3 regions of the Paenibacillus sp. FSL W7-1279 genome follow, and region 3 is predicted to be linked to each of the others. Evidence: riboswitches for the same ligand, from Rfam matches in the RefSeq annotation. Region 3 holds a riboswitch; each other region holds the start of a gene.
What was found. A riboswitch is a leader RNA that binds a small molecule or an ion and turns the genes downstream of it on or off. The one in region 3 is predicted to bind cyclic di-AMP.
Positions count from the first base shown of each region.

Region 1: another riboswitch for cyclic di-AMP. It lies ahead of MKY82_RS00500 (C40 family peptidase); the one in region 3 lies ahead of MKY82_RS28605 (TrkH family potassium uptake protein).
Region 2: another riboswitch for cyclic di-AMP. It lies ahead of MKY82_RS02420 (hypothetical protein); the one in region 3 lies ahead of MKY82_RS28605 (TrkH family potassium uptake protein).

Region 1 covers NZ_CP150215.1:100,969-108,354, forward strand. The annotation lists gene MKY82_RS00475 (hypothetical protein) at 18-311, shown strand; gene MKY82_RS00480 (4a-hydroxytetrahydrobiopterin dehydratase) at 420-734, shown strand; gene MKY82_RS00485 (cytochrome c) at 838-1,194, opposite strand; gene MKY82_RS00490 (GNAT family N-acetyltransferase) at 1,356-1,856, opposite strand; gene MKY82_RS00495 (C40 family peptidase) at 1,996-2,469, opposite strand; gene MKY82_RS00500 (C40 family peptidase) at 2,906-3,379, opposite strand; cyclic di-AMP (ydaO/yuaA leader) riboswitch at 3,383-3,522, opposite strand; gene MKY82_RS00505 (hypothetical protein) at 3,871-4,698, opposite strand; partial or broken gene MKY82_RS00510 (M1 family metallopeptidase) at 4,710-6,701, opposite strand; gene MKY82_RS00515 (YwhD family protein) at 6,849-7,367, shown strand.
Region 2 covers NZ_CP150215.1:571,879-579,264, forward strand. The annotation lists gene pruA (L-glutamate gamma-semialdehyde dehydrogenase) at 1-1,423, opposite strand, end outside; gene MKY82_RS02410 (proline dehydrogenase family protein) at 1,625-2,545, shown strand; gene MKY82_RS02415 (hypothetical protein) at 2,606-3,070, opposite strand; cyclic di-AMP (ydaO/yuaA leader) riboswitch at 3,754-3,922, shown strand; gene MKY82_RS02420 (hypothetical protein) at 4,057-4,467, shown strand; gene kdpA (potassium-transporting ATPase subunit KdpA) at 4,727-6,406, shown strand; gene kdpB (potassium-transporting ATPase subunit KdpB) at 6,428-7,386, shown strand, end outside.
Region 3 covers NZ_CP150215.1:6,315,226-6,322,611, reverse strand. The annotation lists gene MKY82_RS28625 (hypothetical protein) at 1-154, opposite strand, end outside; gene trxA (thioredoxin) at 408-725, shown strand; gene uvrC (excinuclease ABC subunit UvrC) at 861-2,864, shown strand; gene MKY82_RS28610 (type II CAAX endopeptidase family protein) at 2,836-4,524, opposite strand; cyclic di-AMP (ydaO/yuaA leader) riboswitch at 4,816-4,960, shown strand; gene MKY82_RS28605 (TrkH family potassium uptake protein) at 5,026-6,366, shown strand; gene MKY82_RS28600 (TrkA family potassium uptake protein) at 6,383-7,057, shown strand; gene MKY82_RS28595 (LysR family transcriptional regulator) at 7,093-7,386, opposite strand, start outside.

The DNA.
Region 1 (7,386 bases), 1.3 Mb from region 3:
GGAAAGGAGTGATTAAGATGGGCGTTAAGCACGGAAGGGATTATGGCGAAATTCTGGCAGAACTGACCGAGGCGGTCGGGCGAATTTCCGACAGCTATGTCTTCTTTGAAATGGAAGCTGAGGATTGGGGCAATTTGGGCGAAGCCGAGCGAAATGAGGTCCATGAGGCGCTGGCAGAGGATTTGTTCTATGCGCTGGGCACAGAGCCGGTGATTAATGTTGGCAGCGGCGTGGTCATGCATGATCAGACGAACCATCGAATACATATTTTGATTGGTGAGGAAGAGTTGGCTTTTGTGGCCCTTGTGTAATCACTCCAGTTATCAACAGAAACAGGGCAGAATAGAATAGATGACAGATAGCCCATATTACGGTTAGTCGGCTTTAAGATAGGTTTTTTTCGGGGAGGAAGATAAAAGATGCTTTATACGCAGCAAGAAGTAGAGGCTCATCTGGAAAAGCTTGAGGGTTGGGAATTTGAACAAGGGAGATGGATTGTACGAAAGTATACCTTCTCCTCCTTCATGAAGGGAATCGCTTTTGTTGATGAAGTGGCAGCTATTTCGGAAGCTTTCGGACATCACCCCTACATCACCATAGATTATAAAGTCGTTACACTTCGTCTCACTTCTTGGGACGACGGTGGCATTACGGCTGTGGATATTAAGGAAGCGCAGCAGTTTAACGAAGCCTATGAGAAGAGTCGTTCGAAGGATGGCAAGTCGGGACAATAGAACGGGGAGGCCATTAGTCCCTTTAGAAGTCCCCAATATGTAAAAAAACACGCTTGCACCGGGAACAACTCCAGGTGCAAGCGTGTTTTGCGTATAAGCTGATTTATTTTTTCTCAGCAAGGTACAGCGCGATGTTTGCGATTTCTTCAGGTTTAAGTTGGTCTTTAAAGGAAGGCATTCCCTTACGACCTTTGGTTACAACGTTGAAGATCGCGTCCGCATCCATGTGTCCGCCTACTTGATTCAAAGCCGGCCCTGCGCCGCCTTGAAGTTGGTCGCCGTGACAGCTAATGCAGCTTGCTTTCAGTGTGGCTTCCGCTGCGGCTGCATCGAGAGTCACTTCCGGCATGGTCGGCTTCTCTTCCTGAGCTACCTGTTCCTTACCTGGGAGCGTAAACATCAGCGCGATAGCCAACGCACATGCGACGAAGAACAATCCGCTCATGATCCATTTTTGCATCGTCATATCGTCCCTTCTATGTATACTGCACTTTTGCACTTGTCTCCATTATAAACCAACATCCATAGACAGCATAGCCAGTTGTGACAAAAAAAGCAACTATACGGCGTAGCTTCATAAAAAGTACACAAAATTGTGCTTTTTCATATAGACAAAGATTACTATTCCTCATTTGTAGGGGGCTCATACACCATACAGTGGAAAAGGGCATTGCCCGTTGGCGTAAGCCGCTCATACGTATCGGTGATGTGAAAGCCTGCCCTTTGATAAGCGCGGATTGCTCGCTCATTCCAGGTCATTACCTCAAGGTCAATTTCGTCGGCAGGCCGCCTCCGTCTGGCTTCCCGGACAATCGTCTGCATAAATCGTTTACCCATTCCACGCCCGCACCAATCAGGCCGCATGCCAAGTCCAATTCGTGTCACCTCATGCATCGGAAACAGCTGGGCAAATCCCCAGAGGGCCTCCCGCTCATCCAGAACCGAGATGTACTGTCTTCGGCGAATGTCCGGATCGCCAAACTCCACCTCAAGCCCTTTCATCTGCTCCCAGGGAAGAAAGCCATAGATATTATAGGGGGGAGGGTAGGCCCAGGCGCATATTTCTTCGGCGTGCTCTTCACGCATGACCACGGTGTGAAATGTAATCGGTGTGGCATCCATTTGCGAAGTCCTCCTATCGTCTGCATAAATAATAACCATATTACGAGCATCCAGGTTGCATCAAAAAAGCCCGCCAAAGAGAGGTAAGGGCTCCTTTAACGGGCAAGCATTATGTATAGGGAAGATTAGCCTCTATAGCTTAGGATGATTCACCGACCGACTCTTCATACTTATCATCGCTCATGATACGCTTTGCACCCACGTATCGCTGATCGTAGTAATCCTCTGCCAGGCGGTTGATAACCACGCCGCGGTTGGAGGAAGCATGGGCGAATTTGCCATCGCCGACATAAATGCCGACGTGGGAGATGCCCTGGCCCGATGTGTTGAAGAACACCAAATCGCCAGCGCGCAGCTCCTTACGGGACACGCTTGTCCCCATGTCGAATTGAGAGCCGGATTGATGCGGGAGCTTCAGACCGAGTTTAGCATAAACATACATGGTGAAGCCGGAACAGTCAAAACCGCTCGTGGTTGTACCACCGTAGCTGTATCTTGTACCTAGAACCTTATCGATTTCCTGATCCAGCGCATGATCAGCAAAGACGCTGCCAACGCCCAAAGTGAACAACAGCGTGATACTTAGGGCTGCTGTCGATAATGTTTTCTTCAGCATGGAAAGCTCCTTTTCGATGCCGCGAGGCATAGCAATCTATATATTAAAGCACTTACATTAATGACAAAGTTGTTACTGCGTCCATTCTATCAGACAGCAAGCGAGATTGGCAATTATTTCTTGGTGAATTTCGCTATTTTTCAATAGCATTAGCTGTCGAAGCACCAAGGAAAATCAATATTTTTCCAAAATGGGTGTTTAATGAAGGGAGAGAAGGGTATATAAAGGATAGATGATGTGAAGACATGGCGAAGTGAAGTGAAATTGTATAATAAATTTTATTTTTTTTCGAAAAGCGGGAACTTTTTTGCTGTCCTGAACGTTATAAAGGTATACACACAAATCAACAAAAGAAAAAAGCCGCTGGATGAGATCGGCACAATCTCATAAACCCAGGGCTTTCTTGTAAGAGTAAATCAATTAAGTTCCAACATTAATTGTAGCTCACAGCTACAGATTTGTACGTATTCTGACTCATAATTCTCTTAGCGCCTACATATCGGTTAGCGTAATAGCTCTGGCTCAGCGGACTGATAATGACACCGCGCGAAGATGAAGAATGAGCGAATTTGCCGCTCCCGACATAAATACCCACATGAGATACACCTCTACCGGATGTGTTGAAGAACACGAGATCGCCAGCTTTCAGGTTGCTCTTGGATACGGCCGTACCTACTTTGTATTGAGCTGCAGACGTGCGGGGCAGGCTAAGACCAAGCTTCTTGTAAACATAGCTGGTGAATCCGGAGCAGTCAAATCCATTCGTTGTAGTTCCACCTGTTTTGTAAGAAACACCAATGGCTGGTTTGATTGCAGTATTTAATTTGGAATCGGCGAAAGCGCTTCCGGTCCCTAATGTGAGTGCGAGTGCGAGGCCTAGAGAAACAGCCGTTAACTTCTTTTTCAAAACAAAAGCTCCTTCCATTGCCTGCGAGGTTAGCTTAAGGGTTCGGTTGAAGGTCCCCTATGATCCCTCTCTTGCGAGATCAATTCACCCAAAACGGATCCCCCGCTTCCCATATCGTTATGGGAATTCGGCTCCTTGAAATGTTGATGAACCCATTCATTGACGTTTGACGTTCCAACATAGTTAGCGAATTACAACGTTCCTACATAAAAGTTACAGTAAAGATGACAAAGTTGTTACTAACATATTCGTTATTTTAGCAGAGTATTAACAATTTGGCAAACGAGGAAACATTATTTTTAAACAAAAAAACCTGTCCCCATCTTGAGGGAACAGGTTTTTTTGTAATTTGGCGTTCAGAAATTTGTAATATAGAGGATAAATGAACTCTTATTCTCTGTAAAATCTAGCGCGGGATAGAAACGTGTCGCTTCTGATTACAGCTTATTCACGAGCGTGTTTCATTATTATAGGGTGACGAATTGTAACCATTAAGGATGCTGTGAGGAGGAATCTCTCCACAAATGATATTGAGCGGACATTGCCCAAATTTGGAAAAGTCCATTCAGGAAATAAGAGGCCTGCTGAATAATTAAGCCGATCAACCCGGCCCAGAAGAGCGAGGCCGAGCTCAGGAGCAGCAGAATGACACAGGCGGATCCGCCGATGGTGATGGATAACAGCATTGCTGTGCCCAAGCGGCGGAAGAGCGCATGGATAGAGCTGATCATGCTGGAATCGCCGGTACGGCCAAATTGCATATAGAGCAATAACAGGCGGATCAGATAGGCGTACAAGAACCAGCCAGCTGCATAGGGCAGTGCATGAAGCAGCAGTACAGGCTCCTGAATTCCATTCAGCAGAATCGGGAGGATTTTGGGCAGAATCCAGTAACCGGGTGCGAAGGTGAGAATAAGCTCAACCAGATAGAATAGCGTTACGGGTTTCCACAGTTTCCGCATGCCAGTGAAGAAGAATAAACCGCGCTCGCCCTTGGCTTCCTGGTGAAGGTTGTAGAAGATGCCGGCCCGAATGAGCGGGGTGAGGAACATCCGGATCAAGAGCAAACCGGCCAAAAGCCATCCGTAAGTGTGTACTGTGCTGCTCAAGGACAGGCTCATCTCGCCCTCGTAGAAGAATAAAAGACGGCTGAGCTCGTTAGGGGCGGAATCCGGATATCGCATCAGAAGGGGGACGACTGCCGATTTTACGAGTCGGTACAGGCAATATCCCCACAGCAAACGGTATAAGAAGAGCAGAATCGAGACGTATAGCTGGTCTTTAACACTGATCCACCCTTGGCCTGCGTAACTTTTCATGTGCTCCCCCCTCACCATGACAGGCTGCCGAACAGCGTCTCCACAAGCTTGGTAATACTGAGATTCCAGCGTGTAACCACCGTCGGATCCATTCCTGCCTTCATATAGTTATTAATGTGTTTATTCTCCAGGACGATGGAGTACTTCGGATCAACCATGGCCCAGGCGAGCGGAGAGCTGTATTCCAGGGTGTAAGCCACTTTGCCGTCTTTGCCGCTCCAGGTTCGTTCCACCGTTTTGCCGTCCTCAAAGGCGAACACGATCGGCACATCGGTGATATCCCCGTCCTTGCTCGTAATCTGGACCGTGGACTCATACCGAGGATTTTCAGCCGTGCCTTTATTTTTGGTTTTGATCACGTCGATGGCGACATCCGCCATCTGGCTTCCATATACATATTGGTCAAAATACGACTGCCAGGACGTTTTGCTTACTTGCTCGACGACTTTCTGAAAGTCAGATGTGGTTGGATGCTTGAACCGGTATTTCTGGGCATAGGTATGCATAATCTTGCCCATCATCTGTGGACCGACCTGCCGTTCGATGCCTTGCAGCACCAGCTTGCCCCTCGTATATACATTCAGTGCGTAGTTTTCGTGAGAGCTGTATTTCCAGGATTCCATCTTCAGCGGTGCAGGGGAAGTAATGGATGCTCCCTGAGCCGCCGTATTGGAGGTAATACCGTATTCTTTTTCCATCACTCGTTCTTCTGCATAGGTTGCAAAGGCCTCGTCCAGCCACGCTTCCTCAAATTCGTTACTTGCAATCATTCCGTAAAAATATTGATGGGCGATCTCATGAATAACGGTCCGCTCCAGTTCATATCCCGGCGAATCGTTCTTGGCACCGAAGGCTGTGACCAGCGTCGGGTATTCCATGCCGCCTGCACCGTTGCCCGATTCAGGCGGAACGACGATGGACAACGTGGAGTACGGATAGGTTCCGTACCATTTTCCAAACGAAGCGAGTGCCGACTTGGCGGCATCAAAGTAACGCTCCTATAAGTCTTTATGGGCTGGATCGAGATACAGCTTGATGCGGACGCCAGGTACGCCTGGTGCGGAGAATGCTTCTTCTGCCGTGACAAAGTTTGGCGATGCCGACCAGGCAAAATCATGTACGTCATCCGCGTAAAACTGATAAATTTTTTCCCCGTTTGATTTTTGGGCAGGCTTGGTAGGGAATCCGGTCGCGGCGACAATGTAATTTTCGGGCACTCGAATGCGAACGCTGTAAATGCCGAAGTTGGAATAGAATTCGGAGTTGCCGTGGTATTGATGAAGATTCCAGCCTTCCTCTGCTCTTCCGCGAAGACCGGCCGGTTCATAGACCGAAATTTTCGGAAACCATTGGCCAGCCATGATAAAATTCTCGGTGGTTCCCATGCGGGCAAATATTTTGGGAAGCTCGACCTCGAACTCCAAATGAATGGTAACACTCTCCCCGCTCTTGATGGGTTTAGGCAACCTTAGCTTGGCAAGGCTGTGATCCTTGATGTTGCCGTCGTCAGGTTGAACAAATTGAAGGCGATGGGTCAGGGCCAGTCCTTCGGTTGTTTTCACGCTGGTAATGGTCATGGAGCCGTATCCGTCATCTGGCATGGGATCGGAACGAAGCCTGCCGCCCGATTCCTTCATAAAAGTCGTGTCATTGGAAGCAAAAGCATTGGGATACAGATGAAAGTACAGCTCGTTTACGCTTTTTTTGCCTGGATGAGTCCAAGTGAGTGTCTGTTTGCCCTTAAGCTTGTTCTCCTCAGGCTCGTACCGAACATCCATATGATATTCCACCAGCCGGTCGCTTAAGGCCGGAGCGGGAATATTAGGCTGCACCTTAGGCGGTGAGAGCGGGGCCTTCTCCACGGCAGAGGCGGAGGGCTTGCCCGCATTTGGGGCAAGAGCAGACGCTGAGGACCCTGGATTCAGAAATATCGGCATCGATCCTGCAAGCAAACCTAGGGCAAGCAGGGATGATAGAAAGACTTTGGCACGTGGTGGGACCATATCGAACAACCTCCCGTTGACAAGCATCTAGTGCATGTATATGTTTGCTTTTGGGGGATTATTAGTTAAAATAAAATTATTGGGACATGGTTATCAATTTAGCAGCTGATACGTAAGCATCGGCTCTGATATAGGAGGTCGGCAGCAGTGGAGAATGAAGAGCAGAAGCAGGGTGCGAAGAAACCGATTGCTTTGAATATTATTAATAGCAAGAGTAAGCATAAAGGGTTTGGATCAGGCTCCATCGATCTGAACAGTCTGTCACCCGTCATTATCGATAATGGCGAGGCCCGAGTGGATATTGGGGCCATGCATGCCAAGAGTAAGGTGGAGAAGGGTATCCGTTTCAGCATGAACCGGGATGAAGTGCCCAATGGACGACAGGTATGGATCGTGTGGGTGGCTGTAGATCGTACGGCGGAAGGACAGCATTATGCAGGCATGACCGCCTGTGAAATGTGGATCGACCAGGAGGCCCGTCGCGGCTGGAAGATCCTCGCCGATCATGTGAATAAAATGGATGCGGCGATGAAGCGCAAGATCATTCTGGATGGTCTTGGCGACGTCGAGAAGAAGGCACTGCGCGAGCTGCTGATTTCGCGTAACGAGGAATGGTGGAATGCATCGCCAGAGGAATTCAGGGAAGCACTTCAGACAGCGGAATGATACAATAAATTAAAGAAGC
Region 2 (7,386 bases), 1.8 Mb from region 3:
TGCATTTCCGGTTCAAATACAGGTTGCCGACATGGAAGTCGCGCCGGGCTTGCTCCAGGTGCGCGCGGTTGTTCGAGATCACCGCGCCGGTCAGCCCATAATCGGTATTGTTGGCGAATCGGATCGCTTCGTCGAAGGAGGCTGCCTTCGTGAAGGCCACGACCGGACCAAAGATTTCCTCCTGGGAAATACGGGCGGTGCTGGCGACGTCCGCGAAGATCGTCGGCTGTATGAAATACCCCTCCGGATCGCCGGGAAAACCGCCAAGCACCAGCCTACCTTCGCTTTTCCCGATTTCGATATAGTCGAGAATTTTACGGTACGCCTTATCGTCGATGACGGGTCCTACCTGAGCCTCGGCATTGGAGGGGCTTCCGATCACCAGCTTCTTGGAGCGGTCGATCACCTTCTGCAGCACGATATCATAGACGTCCTCGTGCACGATGGCTCTGGAGCAGGCAGAGCATTTCTGACCGGAGAAGCCGAATGCGGAAGCGGCAATCGCGTCCGCCGCGAGCTCCAAATCGGCTTCGTTGTCCACGATGATTGCGTCTTTCCCGCCCATTTCGGCGATGACGCGCTTAATCCATCGTTGCCCCGGCTGCGTCTTGGCCGCGCGTTCCTGAATCCGCAGTCCGACGTCGCGTGACCCCGTAAAGCTGATAAATCTGGTCAATGGGTGATCCACCAAATAGTCGCCCACTTCCTGACCCGGGCCAGGCAGGAAATTAACGACGCCCGGAGGCAGGCTGACCTCTTCCAGTAGCTCTACGAATTTAGCGGCTATGACCGGGGTGGTGCTGGCTGGCTTCAGCACAACGGTGTTGCCGGAGACGATGGCAGCCGTTGTCATGCCGGCCATAATCGCGAGCGGGAAGTTCCACGGCGGAATGACGATGCCGACGCCAAGCGGGATGTAATAGAGATGATTCTCTTCCTCCTCGTGGACCGTCAGCGGCTGGGGCGCGCTCAGGCGCTGCATTTCGCGTGCATAGAATTCCATGAAATCGATCGCCTCGGCCGTATCGGCGTCGGCTTCGGCACGCGTCTTGCCGGCTTCGAGAGTCATGAGCGCGGAGAACTCGAGCTTTCGCCGCCGCATGATCGCCGCGGCTTTGAACAGATAGCGTGCCCGTTCGCTCGGCTCGGTGTGCTTCCACGTCTCAAAGGTACGCGCTGCCGTCTGAATGGCTTGTTCGGCAAGCTCGGTATCCGCCTGGGACACGACGCCGATGACTTGGCGTTTGCGCGCCGGATTGACCGAATTTGCGGTGCGCTCCGTATGGATTTTGGCACCGCCGATGACCAGCGGGTACGATTGGCCAAGCTCGGCTTCGACCCCGGATAACGCCGCGTCGTATAACTTGTTGTTCCATTCGTTGTTGAAGTCCATAAATGGTTCGTTCCGAAAAGATGCTCGCATGGGGAGGCCCCTCCTTAACATGATATGAATCGAAGCTTCTGGCCAATGGTCCAGCTGCGAATGCGTCATGGTGGCATGGTTAGGAACTCCTGGTGAAAACCTCTATGTAAGATATGTATGTCTTCCTGCATGCCGTCATGATTTTTGCATATGAGTTAGATAGAGTGCATTTTTGGTTTACCTTGCAGAGGGGGCGCGCGCATGGACGGAACCGAGCTTTACCGCAAAGTGATCCTGACGGTGTCCAGCAATAAACTCGTGAAATGGTTGTCGATCAAGTACGGCCGGAAATTGGCGGGCCGATTCATTGCCGGCGATACCTTGGATGAGGCGCTGGATGAAATCGAGAGGCTGAACGCGAAGGGCATTCTTGTCACGCTGGACCATCTGGGGGAGGGCATCCGGACGCTGGACGAAGCAGCCGGGTATCGGGAGGAATATTTGAAGCTGGTGGAAGGGATCGCGAGGCGTGGAGTGCAGTCGAACGTATCGTTGAAACCGACGCAGATGGGCATGGCGCTGGATCTGGAGAAGGCGTACGAGAACATCAAAATGGTGGCGAAAAAGGCGAAAGAGCACCGTAATTTCGTTCGTCTGGATATGGAGGATTCGCCGTACACCCAGGCGACGATTGATATGACGCTGCGGCTCCATAAGGAGGGGCTGACCAACGTGGGGACCGTAATGCAAGCCTACTTGTTCCGTACGGAGGAGGACGTCAAGAATTTGATGCGTGCCGGCGTAAATCTGCGGTTGGTCAAGGGGGCGTACAAAGAGCCGGGAACCATCGCCTTTCAGCAGAAGCGGGAGGTCATTGACAACTATAAGAAGTTGATCAAAATGCATTTTGATCAGGGAGCCTACGTCGCGATTGCTTCGCACGACGACAACATCATCGACTGGGTGAAGGTGTTTGCCGAGCAGAGCCGCATAGACAAACAGGACTATGAATTTCAGATGCTGTACGGACTGAGGATGAACGATCAGGCTGCCCTGGCACAGGACGGCTACCGTATCCGGTGTTATATGCCCTACGGAACGATGTGGTACCCGTATTTCACCCGGCGGCTGGCAGAGAAGCCGGCCAACCTGATGATGGTGCTCAAGAATATGTTCAAGTGAGCGGGGGGAAAACAACCAATTGCAATGGAGAGAGAACGGTAGCTCTTTCTAGCAGCTGTCCTAGAAGGAATAATATGCCTCCGAGCAGTCCATCAGGAAGGAACGCTCCAGCGGCAGGCTGCCTAACCGCATACGGGTGATGTGCTGTTGCAGATTGGCCTCCAGATCGGCGAGGGCCGATACGGCGAGCTGCATTCGTGCGGATCCCCACTGCTGCTGCTTCTGGGCATAGCGAATGGCCTCGGTCACGGGCATACCTCTCAGCCTCGTAAAGACGGATGCCCAGCGGATCAGATCCGCGAATTCTCTTGTGCTTGGCAGGGCATATTCGGCATACCCGGCCGCGTCTTTGCAGCTGATTTTGAACAACCCGCAGTTCCAATCTCGGTCGCTCCAGGGGATAAAGCGTTCAGCCGAGCACCGGTCGAAACGAAATATCTCCATGCAGCGGATGAGCTCTGCATTTAATGCAGGCGATGCGGTTTCGATGACGGGAGCCAGTGCGGCCTCGATGAGTTTCGTCATGATCTGCGCTCCTTTATAGGAATGTTATATGCACGGCAAAAAGGCCTGGTGAGCAGAGTAACCCCGCTCTCCAGGCCTATTTATCGTTAGTGGCCCTGCTACAGTGGCTGCTTCGCTTAAGGCTCGGGAGCTCAGCGTAAACGAGTGTTTCGAATGATGGATGAATCATACGCCGGAGGAATCTAAAAGTAAATGGCCATATTGGACGGATACATTCCGAAAATCGATGAAAACCGTAAAAGAAAACGCGTACATTCGGTTGTGTCATCTATTATCATGGCAAAATCTCGGTATCTCGATATATTGCGATAAATACAAGAAAACAAGAGAAATACATAGTATAGAGCAGGATTCAAGAGATAATGGAGCGAAACCGGACAGATCCTGTTCGACATAACGCCCCACGTGTTTCTGCTCACATTTACTTCCTGTAAGGCCGGACGTATGATACGAACTATGAATTGACGGACATCGGCAGCAGGCATACGGGCAGCCGTTCCATGAAGACCTAAAGGCTGTGTGGGAGCTGCCGGGTTCTTTATGGATCGAATCTCGGGCGAGGGCACCATGGGCCTTCGCTGGAAATGCAGGATGATGCGACTCTCACCGCTCGAACCTGATGCTGTGCTGTTTTGCCGGGCCTGAATGTTAGTCAATCGCTAATAGAATAACATGCTACTCGTTTTTAATTTTCGCTGAGTCCTTGAATGGAAAAGGAACGGGGGAACCAGTCGGGAGATAAACTTGATCTCTCAGGGGTGAATCCCATGGACAAGATAACGGTCTATGGGTAGGGCGACTCTCACGCCCGAATCCGTCAGCTAACCTCGTAAGCGTATCGAGAGAGGCAACGATTGTCGTGGACTTGGGCCACGGTGTATTTCACCGTGTTCTGATGAAGAAGCCTGCGGGAAGAGTTCTTCTCTTTCCCCAGGCTTCTTTGTTGTTGTCTTCTCTTTCTGAACTTTTTAGGAGGAGAACAAAAGATGGAGAAACCGCAGGAGTTTATCCTAGTATCCGCGCCGAACAAGGCCGGGGAAGAATTTATCCGCAAGTTGATCTATATGGACATTTCGTTTGCGGCCATAGCCAACAACCGGGTTGAGCAGGAGAGGCTGCGGGAACTAGGCTGCACCAACATGATCGTTATCGATACAAGGGATGAACAAACCTGGATCATTCCCGAGTTTCCCGTCAGCAAGGTGTATTTGTTCGAGAGCAGCTTGAACCTGTGCTGCCGCTATTTACGGATCTGCCGGACATGGACGACGGAGTCGATTTATGTGATTACCCATTCCAGCAATCCGCGATTGATATATAAGGGACTGGGGGCCGATGTGGTGCTTCATACGAACCATCATCAGGTATCCTTCCTGACTTCATCCATTGTCAGCTAAGCGTCTTGGCTGATGTGACCATGAGGTTTTAGGAGGTTGTATTCATGCAGGATTTATATATGGTGCTTATCTTGGGAGGAACCTACGGACTGCTCATGCTGTTTATGTTCTGGTGCGGACGCGTGGTTTCGGAACCGGAGGTGGATTAGTCGTGATGATCATTTTAATATGCACGCTCTTTATTTTTCTATATTTGATTTACGCGCTGCTTCATCCTGAAAAATTCTAGGGAAACAGCTGAAGGAGGAAGGCATTCGTCATGGGCATTTTACAAATTGCCATCGTTATACTCGTTCTGGTGCTGCTGGTAAAGCCGCTCGGAACTTATCTATATCAGGTGTTTCGCAATGAGGGGAATGGAACGGATAAATGGTTCTCCTGGTTGGAGAAACCGATCTTCGCACTGATTGGGTTGAAAGAACGCAAGGGAATGACATGGAAAGGGTATGCCGTCAGCTTTGTGATAACGAATATCGTGCTCGTGTCGGCGGGGTATTTGATTCTGCGGATACAGAGAGTATTGCCCTTCAACCCGAACGGTATCGACAATATGGAATCGACCTTGTCGTTCAATACGATCATCAGCTTTATGACGAATACGAATCTCCAGCATTACAGCGGGGAGTCGGGATTATCCTATATGGCCCAGATGGCCGTCATTACGATGATGATGTTCGCGTCCGCGGCGACCGGGCTATGCGTGGCGATTGCGTTTATCCGGGCGGTGACCAGCAAGGGTACAACCGTCGGCAACTTTTTTGAAGATTTCGTCAAAGCCCACACCCGGGTGTTTATTCCGGCCGCATTTATCATTGCGATGGTACTGGTTGCGCTGCAGGTGCCGCAGACTTTGCAGCCTACGCTCAGCGTCACGACGCTTGAAGGAAGCGAGCAGCAAATAGCGGTGGGACCGGTGGCTGCGCTGGAATCGATCAAGCATCTGGGCACCAATGGGGGCGGGTTTATGGGGGCCAACTCGGCGCATCCGTTCGAGAACCCGTCCCCGCTGACCAATGTGATCGAGATCCTGTGCATGTGGAGCCTCGGGGCGGCGCTTCCTTACACATTTGGTTTGTTCGCGAAGAGCCGTAAGCAGGGCTGGATTATTTTCTCGGTAATGATGACCTTGTTTATCGGATTCCTGTCCTTGAACTATGCGGCTGAAACGAACGGCAATCCGGCGCTGAACCAGCTGGGTATGGATACCTCCCAAGGCAGCATGGAGGGCAAGGAGGTCCGGTTCGGGATCGCCCAGTCCTCCCTGTTCACCACGGTGACGACCGCGGCCACGACCGGGTCGGTCAACAACATGCATGATACGCTCACGCCGCTTGGCGGGATAACGCCGCTATCCCTGATGATGCTGAACTCCGTTTTTGGCGGAAAAGGCGTCGGGCTAATGAACATGCTCATGTATGCGATATTGGCGGTGTTCCTGGCTGGTCTTATGGTTGGCCGAACACCCGAATTTCTAGGGAGAAAAATAGAGGCGCGGGAGATGAAGCTAATTGCGGTTGTTATCCTGGTGCATCCATTGATCATTCTGGCTCCGACCGCACTTGCGCTGATGACGGATGCGGGGCAGGCGGGCATTGCCCATGCGGGCTTTCATGGCATCTCGCAGGTATTGTACGAATACACGTCTTCCGCGGCTAATAACGGTTCCGGATTTGAGGGACTGTCGGATAACACGCCGTTCTGGAACGTGACAACCGGACTGGTCATGCTATTCGGACGTTACATTTCGATGATCGCCTTGCTGGCAGTGGGCGGCTCGTTGATGCGGAAGCAATGGGTTCCCGAGACGCTCGGAACGTTCCGGACAGATAATAAGCTGTTTGCCGGCATTCTGATCGCGACGGTTCTGATTATCGGTGCATTGACCTTCCTGCCAGTACTTGTGCTCGGTCCGATTGCTGAGCATCTGACGATCCGTTAATAGAAAAGGTGGCCTATTTCCATGAATAATACGAGAAAAAAAGCGATGTCCCAAGAGATGGTCCGTCAGGCGCTGAAAGACAGCCTCACGAAGCTGAATCCCGTCCTGATGATGAGAAATCCGGTCATGTTTGTTGTGGAGGCCGGGACGCTGGTTGTTCTGTTGATGACGTTATTTCCATCCTATTTCGGAACAGAGGGCAGTCTCGGATTTAATGTGGCGGTATTTGTCATTCTGCTGTTGACGCTGCTGTTTGCAAACTTCGCAGAGGCGCTTGCCGAAGGACGCGGAAAGGCGCAGGCCGATTCCCTTAAGCAGTCGAAGCAGGAAATGACGGCACATAAAGTGATGGAGAACGGAGGGGTACAATCCGTGCCGTCCACGGATCTTCGCAAAGGAGATATCGTGATCGTCACGCAGGGCGAGATGATTCCCGGGGACGGGGAAGTCATTGCGGGCCTTGCGTCCGTTGACGAATCGGCGATTACCGGCGAGTCCGCTCCCGTCATTAAAGAAGCCGGCGGCGATTTCAGCTCGGTCACCGGGGGGACGCGGGTTGTCAGCGATACGATCCGCGTCCGGATTACGAGCGATCCCGGGGAATCGTTTATCGACCGGATGATCTCGCTTGTGGAAGGAGCCTCTCGCCAGAAGACGCCGAATGAAATTGCGCTGAATACGCTGTTGATCGTCTTAACGCTGATATTCCTGATCGTTGTCGTTACGCTCGCTCCGATTGCGAAGTATCTTGGCATCGAGCTGTCCGTTCCGGTGCTGATCTCGCTGCTGGTATGTCTCATTCCGACCACGATCGGGGGGTTGCTGTCGGCGATCGGGATTGCCGGCATGGACCGGGTGACGCAGTTCAATGTGCTGGCGATGTCGGGCAAGGCGGTGGAGGCTGCCGGTGACATCAATACGATGATTCTGGATAAGACGGGTACCATTACGTTCGGGAACCGGATGGCCAGCCAGTTGAT
Region 3 (7,386 bases):
AGCCGACCAAGAACTTGATAATGACGAATCCGAAAAAGATGATGGTCATGAAACCAAACATCCCCACGAAGCCCATCATCAAATCGCCAAAGTCATTGCGTGGTTCTTCATTGATGTGCTCCCGTGGATCGTTAACGCGTACGTTTACATCCATGGTGCTTGCCTCCTCAAAAGGTGAACATGCCGTGCCAACTCGAAAAACTTGACAGTCACCCGACTTGTTACTAGTAGTATACCCAATGCGCAAATCATTTGTAAAGATTGCATAAAAAACCCGTGAAATCCTCTTTCTTTAGGTGAGTATATTTCACTTTTTCCGGCCGATTGTGGTATACTAAATTCGTCGACCCATTCGACAGTTATGATTCGCACTATACCTGATCTTATCCTGTGAGGAGGAGAATACAATGGCTATCGTCAATGTTACCGACCAAACCTTCGTGAATGAAGTTGAAGGTCAAGGAACGGTTGTAGTTGATTTCTGGGCGCCATGGTGCGGCCCTTGTAAAATGCTTGCTCCGATTCTGGACGAATTGTCTTCAGAACTCGGCGATGATGTAAAAATTGCTAAGGTGAACGTGGATGAGAATCCGGAATCCGCAGCACGTTTCGGCGTGATGAGCATTCCGACCATGATTTTCTTTAAAGACGGCCAGCCTGTCGATAAAGTGGTAGGTCTGAACTCCAAAGAAGCCTTGAAAGGCATCATTGCAAAACATCAATAAGCAGGCATGGTCCTAGACCGCCATCAGCTTTCATACAGCGCCTTCGGTGAAAACCGGAGGCGCTTTGTGTGGTTATTCATAGTGTTTTATATTTATGGTTAATACTATATAATCTCCTTGGAGAGGAGGGACAGCATGGACGATTTTGCCAAACAGCTTCAGGACCAGGAGAAGGCGCTGGAAAATATTCGACACAAGCTGGCATTGCTGCCGGACCAGCCCGGCTGTTACTTGATGAAGAATCATGAAGGCACGATTATTTATGTGGGCAAGGCCAAAGTGCTGAAGAACCGGGTACGCTCTTATTTTACCGGAAGCCATAACGGGAAGACCCAGATGCTGGTTTCGGAAATCCGCGATTTCGAATACATTGTAACCGGCAGCAACATGGAAGCGTTGATTCTGGAGTGCAACCTGATCAAAACCCATCAGCCGAGATTCAACGTGCTGCTGAAGGATGATAAAACCTATCCATATCTTAAAATAACGAATGAAGAGCATCCCCGTCTGGAAGTGACCAGAAGGGTGCTTAAAGATAAAGCCAAATATTTTGGCCCCTACCCCAATGCTTATGCGGCACAGCAGACCAAGAAGCTCCTGGACCGGATGTACCCTTTGCGCAAATGCGGCGTCATGCCGAAAGAAGTGTGCTTGTACTATCATATGGGGCAATGCTTGGCCCCATGTGTGAAGGAGATTCCAAAGTCTGCATATGAGCAGATCACCGGGGAGATTACTTCATTTCTGAGCGGTGGGCATGAGGAGATCAAGAAGGAGCTGCAGCGCAAGATGCAGGAGGCCGCGGAGGATTTGTATTTCGAGCGAGCCAAAGAGCTGCGGGATCAGATCATCCATATTGATACGCTGATGGAGAAGCAGAAGATTACGACGACGGATACGCGGGACCGCGACGTATTCGGTTATGCTGTGGATAAAGGTTGGATGTGCGTGCAGATTCTGTACATGCGCCAAGGGAAAATGGTGCAGCGCAACAAATCCGTTTTTCCGTTCTACGGCGATGCGCACAGCGACTTTATGTCTTTTATTGCCCAGTATTACAGTGATAATCCTGCATTGCCGCAGGAAATTCTGCTGCCTGAGCCTCTGTTGATAGACGAGGCTGATTCGGAGTCGGTTACGGGAACGGCTGCGGATGCAGGTGTGCGAAGCCCAGAGGAAGCCGTGGATTCGGCGAATCCGCTTTCCGCAGGGGCATTGGATGCGCAGCAGGCTGCCCTTGCCCAGGCACAGGAGGAGCAGGCGGAAGCTGCGGGCATCGTGGATGCAGCAGGAGGGGCTGCCGCCCTGCAGGAATGGCTCGGCGTGAAGGTGCATGTGCCGCAGCGCGGCTTGAAGAAGCAGATGGTGGGCATGGCATCGGATAATGCGAAGGTGTCCTTGGACGAGAAATTCCGCTTGATTGAACGCGATGAAGAACGCACCTCGGTTGCCGCGGCGAATCTGGGCGAAGTGATCGGCCTCCAGTCGCTGAACCGGATCGAAGCATTTGATAATTCGAACATTCAGGGGACCAATCCGGTATCGGCCATGGTTGTATTCACCAATGGGAAACCGGACAAGAAGGAATACCGGAAGTACAAGATCCGTACCGTGCTGGGACCGGACGATTATGATACGATGCGTGAAGTCATCCGGCGGCGGTACGAGCGCGTCTTGAAGGAGAATTTGCCGCTTCCCGATCTGATTGTGGTCGATGGAGGGAAGGGACAGATTTCGGCCGCCATCGATGTGCTTGAGAATGAGCTGGGGCTGTTTATCCCGGTCTGCGGGCTTGTGAAGGATGCCAAGCATAAAACCGCGCAGCTCATGGTCGGAGACCCGCCGGAGCCGGTTACGCTTCCCCGGGACAGCCAGGAGTTCTATTTGCTGCAGCGCATTCAGGATGAGGTTCACCGGTTTGCGATTTCCTTCCACCGCGAACAGCGCGGCAAATCGATGGTATCCTCCAAGCTGGATTCCATCCCGGGCATTGGAGAGAAGCGCCGCAAGCTGCTGTTAAAGCATTTTGGCTCAGTCAAAAAAATAAAAGAGGCTTCAGTCGAAGACTTCAAGCCCCTTTCAATCGGTGAGAAATTAGCAACGGAAATTCTTAATGCACTTCGTGAGGAGGAGTCGTGACATACGGCTTCTCTTTTTTTGTTGGATTGAAACGGTAAATCGCAAAGGCGACCATCGCCGGAAGCACCATGTAGAACGCACCCATCAGCAAGTTGCTGGTATCCTTGAGCAGGATCAGGCTAATGCCCATCAAGATGCTATTAAAGATGACGTGGGAGAACATGGCCGCCAAATACCCGTATTTCAAAAAGATGTAGCTGAACAGCAAGCCGATGATAACCAGTTCAATGGGCCTGGAAATTACAGGGTATATCGGATAGAGTGTATGCCCGAGCGCCCAGATGATCGAGGTGATCAAACTGGCCACGAACGTATTGCGCACAATCTTTTTCAGCATCTTGATCCCGAACAGCCGATAGACGGCCTCCTCGGATATGCCGGCCAGCCAAGCCATCAGCGGAAAGAGCCAAGGATAGAGCATGTTGTAAGGCGACTGTGTGGCATCCGTGGTGGACCATGTATTCAAGGTCAGGCCCAGAACGACAAAGATAATGGATTGGACCCCAAGCAGGATGAAAGCCCACATATACCCCAGCTTCATGCTGTCCAGTACATAATGACCGTATCCGGGTTCTTTGGCGCGCGGCCATGGATTGAGCCCGTCTTCTTTGAGCCATAGCCCGCTGCCCCCGACAAGGGAGAAATAGAGCAGTGCGGAGAAGATGAGCGAATAGACCGCATAGAAAATCATCATCCCGAGTATGCCGGTTTGCGACATTCCCTCGGATTTGAAAACGGGAATCAGATTGTACGTATTCAGCATCTGAATGACAAACAGCAGCGCCGATAGGAACAGGCCGCGCTTAAACGACGTGTAGGCTCTGGTCTTCACGCTGTACACAATCGCAAGAATGCCAAGGATAAGGGTGAACAGGCCATACCCTGCGAGCGTCAGCAGCGTGGCATCTTGGGTCTGCTTGTTGACATAGGCGGAATGGGCGGCCGGGACCGAAAAAGATGGCTCATAGGAGCGTAATTTTCCCTGCTCGAAGGTGAAACGGTGCTCCAATCTGGAGTCGCCGATCTTGGAATCCGGATCCACATACCGGAGCTGGGGTTCCCCTTCCCGCGTGACCAGCTCCAGATGCGACAGGTCATAGCCCGCTCGCTGGAGCCAAGGCTCCGCAAGAGCCTGCTTCTCGGCTAATGACATGCCGTCCTCGACGACAAGCAGCATCTGTCTTTGCACATCGCCCTTGTTCAGCTCAATCCGGTCATAGCTGGAGCGGGTGTAATCGTATGAGAAGCCGACAATGCCTGAATTTTGCATGTGCACGTCCACATTGAGGGCATCGCCACCCGGCTCGCTGAAGCGAACGCGGTATACGTCATAGGGATATTTGGCTTCATAGGTTTTGTTGTATTCCGAAAGTCTTTTTTCTTTCGCCAGATATCCGTAAAGTTCCGATTTGGATTGATATGTAACCAGCGTGTCATCCGTTTTTGCAGCCATAAACTGCAAAAACTCCTGAGCAAAGCTTGAAGCCGCTTGCCGAGCCTGCTCCTTGGATATGATATTCGGAGATGCCATCTCGGTAGAATCCGAATTCGTCGACGGAAACACCTGAAATAATAGGAACAGAATCAGGCCGACTGCGGCAGGCGCGATGAGCTGCTTCAGTTTGGGCTTCAGCTTCAAGGGCTCTCTTGCACGATTCATGAAATTCCTCCTCTAAGAAAGTTGATACTCCCACTGGTATTCGATATGCCTGATTAAGAACGCATAGAGTCAATATAACATAGTTATGAAAGTCATAAGCAGCTTATCCCAATATCCGGAATAATGAAACAAATCGATGAAAATGAATGAAAGGTTTCGAAAACGTTAGAGAACCCTATGCTTGTATTCTTGAATATGCCCAATTCGCGCTCTTTTAAAGATTTTTTGGGTGAAAAACGGCATTGGGTTACGTACCGGATTGCGTTATAATCACATCATGCTTCAAGGAACCGAATATTCCAGCCGAATTTCGTACTGAAAATGGGGGAACCATGTAATTGGGGTGAATTTCATTATTCCCAGAATAATGAATAGGGCGACCTGTGAAAATGCCCGAATCCGTCAGCTAACCTCGTAGGCTGCAGCACAGGAACCAGACCGTAAAGGGCACTGCGTTTTCCAGTGTCTTTTTTTCTTGATTTTTTTTAAGAAGGTGACCGATTGAACTCTAAATTGAACTGGCTCAGGTTGTCTCCGCCGCAGATTCTCGTGCTTGGTTTCGCGGCTATTATTTTCATCGGGACGGCGCTGTTAATGCTGCCGATATCCACAAGTACAGGTGAACCGCTGGAATTTATCGATGCCTTGTTCACTTCGACATCGGCAACTTGCGTAACGGGTCTGGTTGTGGTGGATACAGGAACGACATTCAGCTCCTTCGGAGAGATCGTGATCATGCTGCTGATTCAGATCGGCGGGCTCGGATTCATGACGATGGCCACTTTGTTTGCCTTGGCTCTCAAAAGGCGCATATCGCTCAAGGATCGCCTCATTCTGCAGGAAGCGATGAATCAGTCCTCGATGGAAGGAATCGTAAGGCTGATTCGCAGAGTGCTCCTGTACTCCCTGATCATCGAGGCCTGCGGTGCCTTGATTCTATCGATCCGCTGGGCGTTTGATATGCCGATCGGCCAAGCGATTTATTATGGCGTTTTTCATGCAGTCACGATGTTTAACAACGCCGGTTTCGATTTGTTTGGCGATTTTCGGAGTTTGACCGGGTATGTCTATGATCCTGTAGTCAACGTTGTCGTGATGTTTTTGATCGTCTCGGGCGGCATCGGTTTTATCGTATTATCCGATCTGATTGATTTCCGGAAACAGCGGAGACTTTCCTTGCACTCCAAAGTAGTGCTCACCATGACGGCTACCTTGCTGCTGGTTGGATTTATCGTCATTCTTATTTTTGAATTCACCAATCCGAGAACGCTCGGCTCCCTGAATTGGGGCGGAAAATTCTTCGGCGCATTATTCCAATCCGTAACGCCGCGTACAGCTGGCGCGAATACTATAGATATTACGGGGCTTAGACAGGCCACGCAATTTTTTATCGTTATTCTGATGTTTATCGGAGCATCCCCAGGGTCAACCGGGGGTGGTATCAAAACAACAACCTTCACCATTATGGTGGGGGCGGTCATCGCCATGATGCGCGGGCGTGAAGACATCGTCATGTTCCGTTATCGCCTGGCCCAGGAGCGGGTGCTGAAGGCACTGACCATTGCATTACTGGCACTGCTGCTCGTTCTGACCGTATCGATGATTCTGTCGACGACAGAGGAAGGGGATTTCCTGGAGATTCTATTCGAAACGACATCCGCCTTCGGTACGGTGGGTCTCTCCATGGGCTTAACGCCCGATCTGACGGTGTTCGGGAAGGTTTTGATCAGCATTACGATGTTTGCAGGGCGATTGGGGCCTTTGACGCTTGCTTATGCACTGGGGCCGAAAAAGGGTAAAGAATTATATCGTCATCCGGAAGGCAAAATGATTATTGGATAAGGAGTACTGGAGAGACATGAAACCAAAGCAATTTGCAATCATCGGTTTGGGACGATTTGGCGCCAGCCTGGCGCTTGAACTGATGGAACAGGGATATGAGGTGCTCGGCATCGACCGAAATGAAGAGGTTGTCGAGGATATGAGCGAGCTGCTGACACACACGGTGGTGGCGGATGCTACCGATGAAGAGGTGCTTAAATCGCTCGGTATCCGTAACTTCGATTGCGGCATTGTTGCGATCGGAAACGATATTCAGATGAGCATCTTATCCGCCATCTTGTTGAAAGAGCTTGGTGTCGCCATGGTCGTTGCCAAGGCGATTTCGGTGCTGCACGGCCGGGCGCTGGAGAAGCTGGGCGTCGACCGGGTGATCTTTCCGGAACGGGATATGGGGATCCGGGTAGCTCACCAGCTTGTCACGCCCAATCTGCTTGACTATATCGAATTATCCAAGGACTATCTGATTGTGGAGATGACGGTCACGGACTGCATGGACGGAAAAACGCTTAGCGAGCTCAATACGAGGGTTCGTTACGGTGTCAGCGTGGTGGCCCTGAATAAACAATCCGGCATCATCGTAGCGCCGACAGCCATGGATGTGGTGAACTCCGGCGACATTATGGTCGTTATCGGCTCCAATGATAATGTGGATCGCTTTGAGTCTGAGGTTGTGAATATGCTCGAAAAATAAATACAGAAGAAAAAACCTGACGGTCATGCATATCGTCAGGTTTTCTTCATTTTGTCCTCCTCCAGCTTACGGAATAGAATTTCCGTTTCGTCAATCCAGCGGCTGGCCGCCTTGCTTAAATCCGAGGCTTGGCCGTAGATCAGTGAAGTCGTCCGCCGGGTTTCAATGAGGGCCGGAATATGAATGTCAACAAGCCCGTTATCGGATAACAGCTGCGGCCTGAGATAGGATTTGGGCAGAAGTGCGGCCGCCTTGCAGGTCGGGATGAGCCTGACGATCGCTTCGAAGGAGTCGATCTCCATCCGGATATCCGGCATTATGCCCCAGCG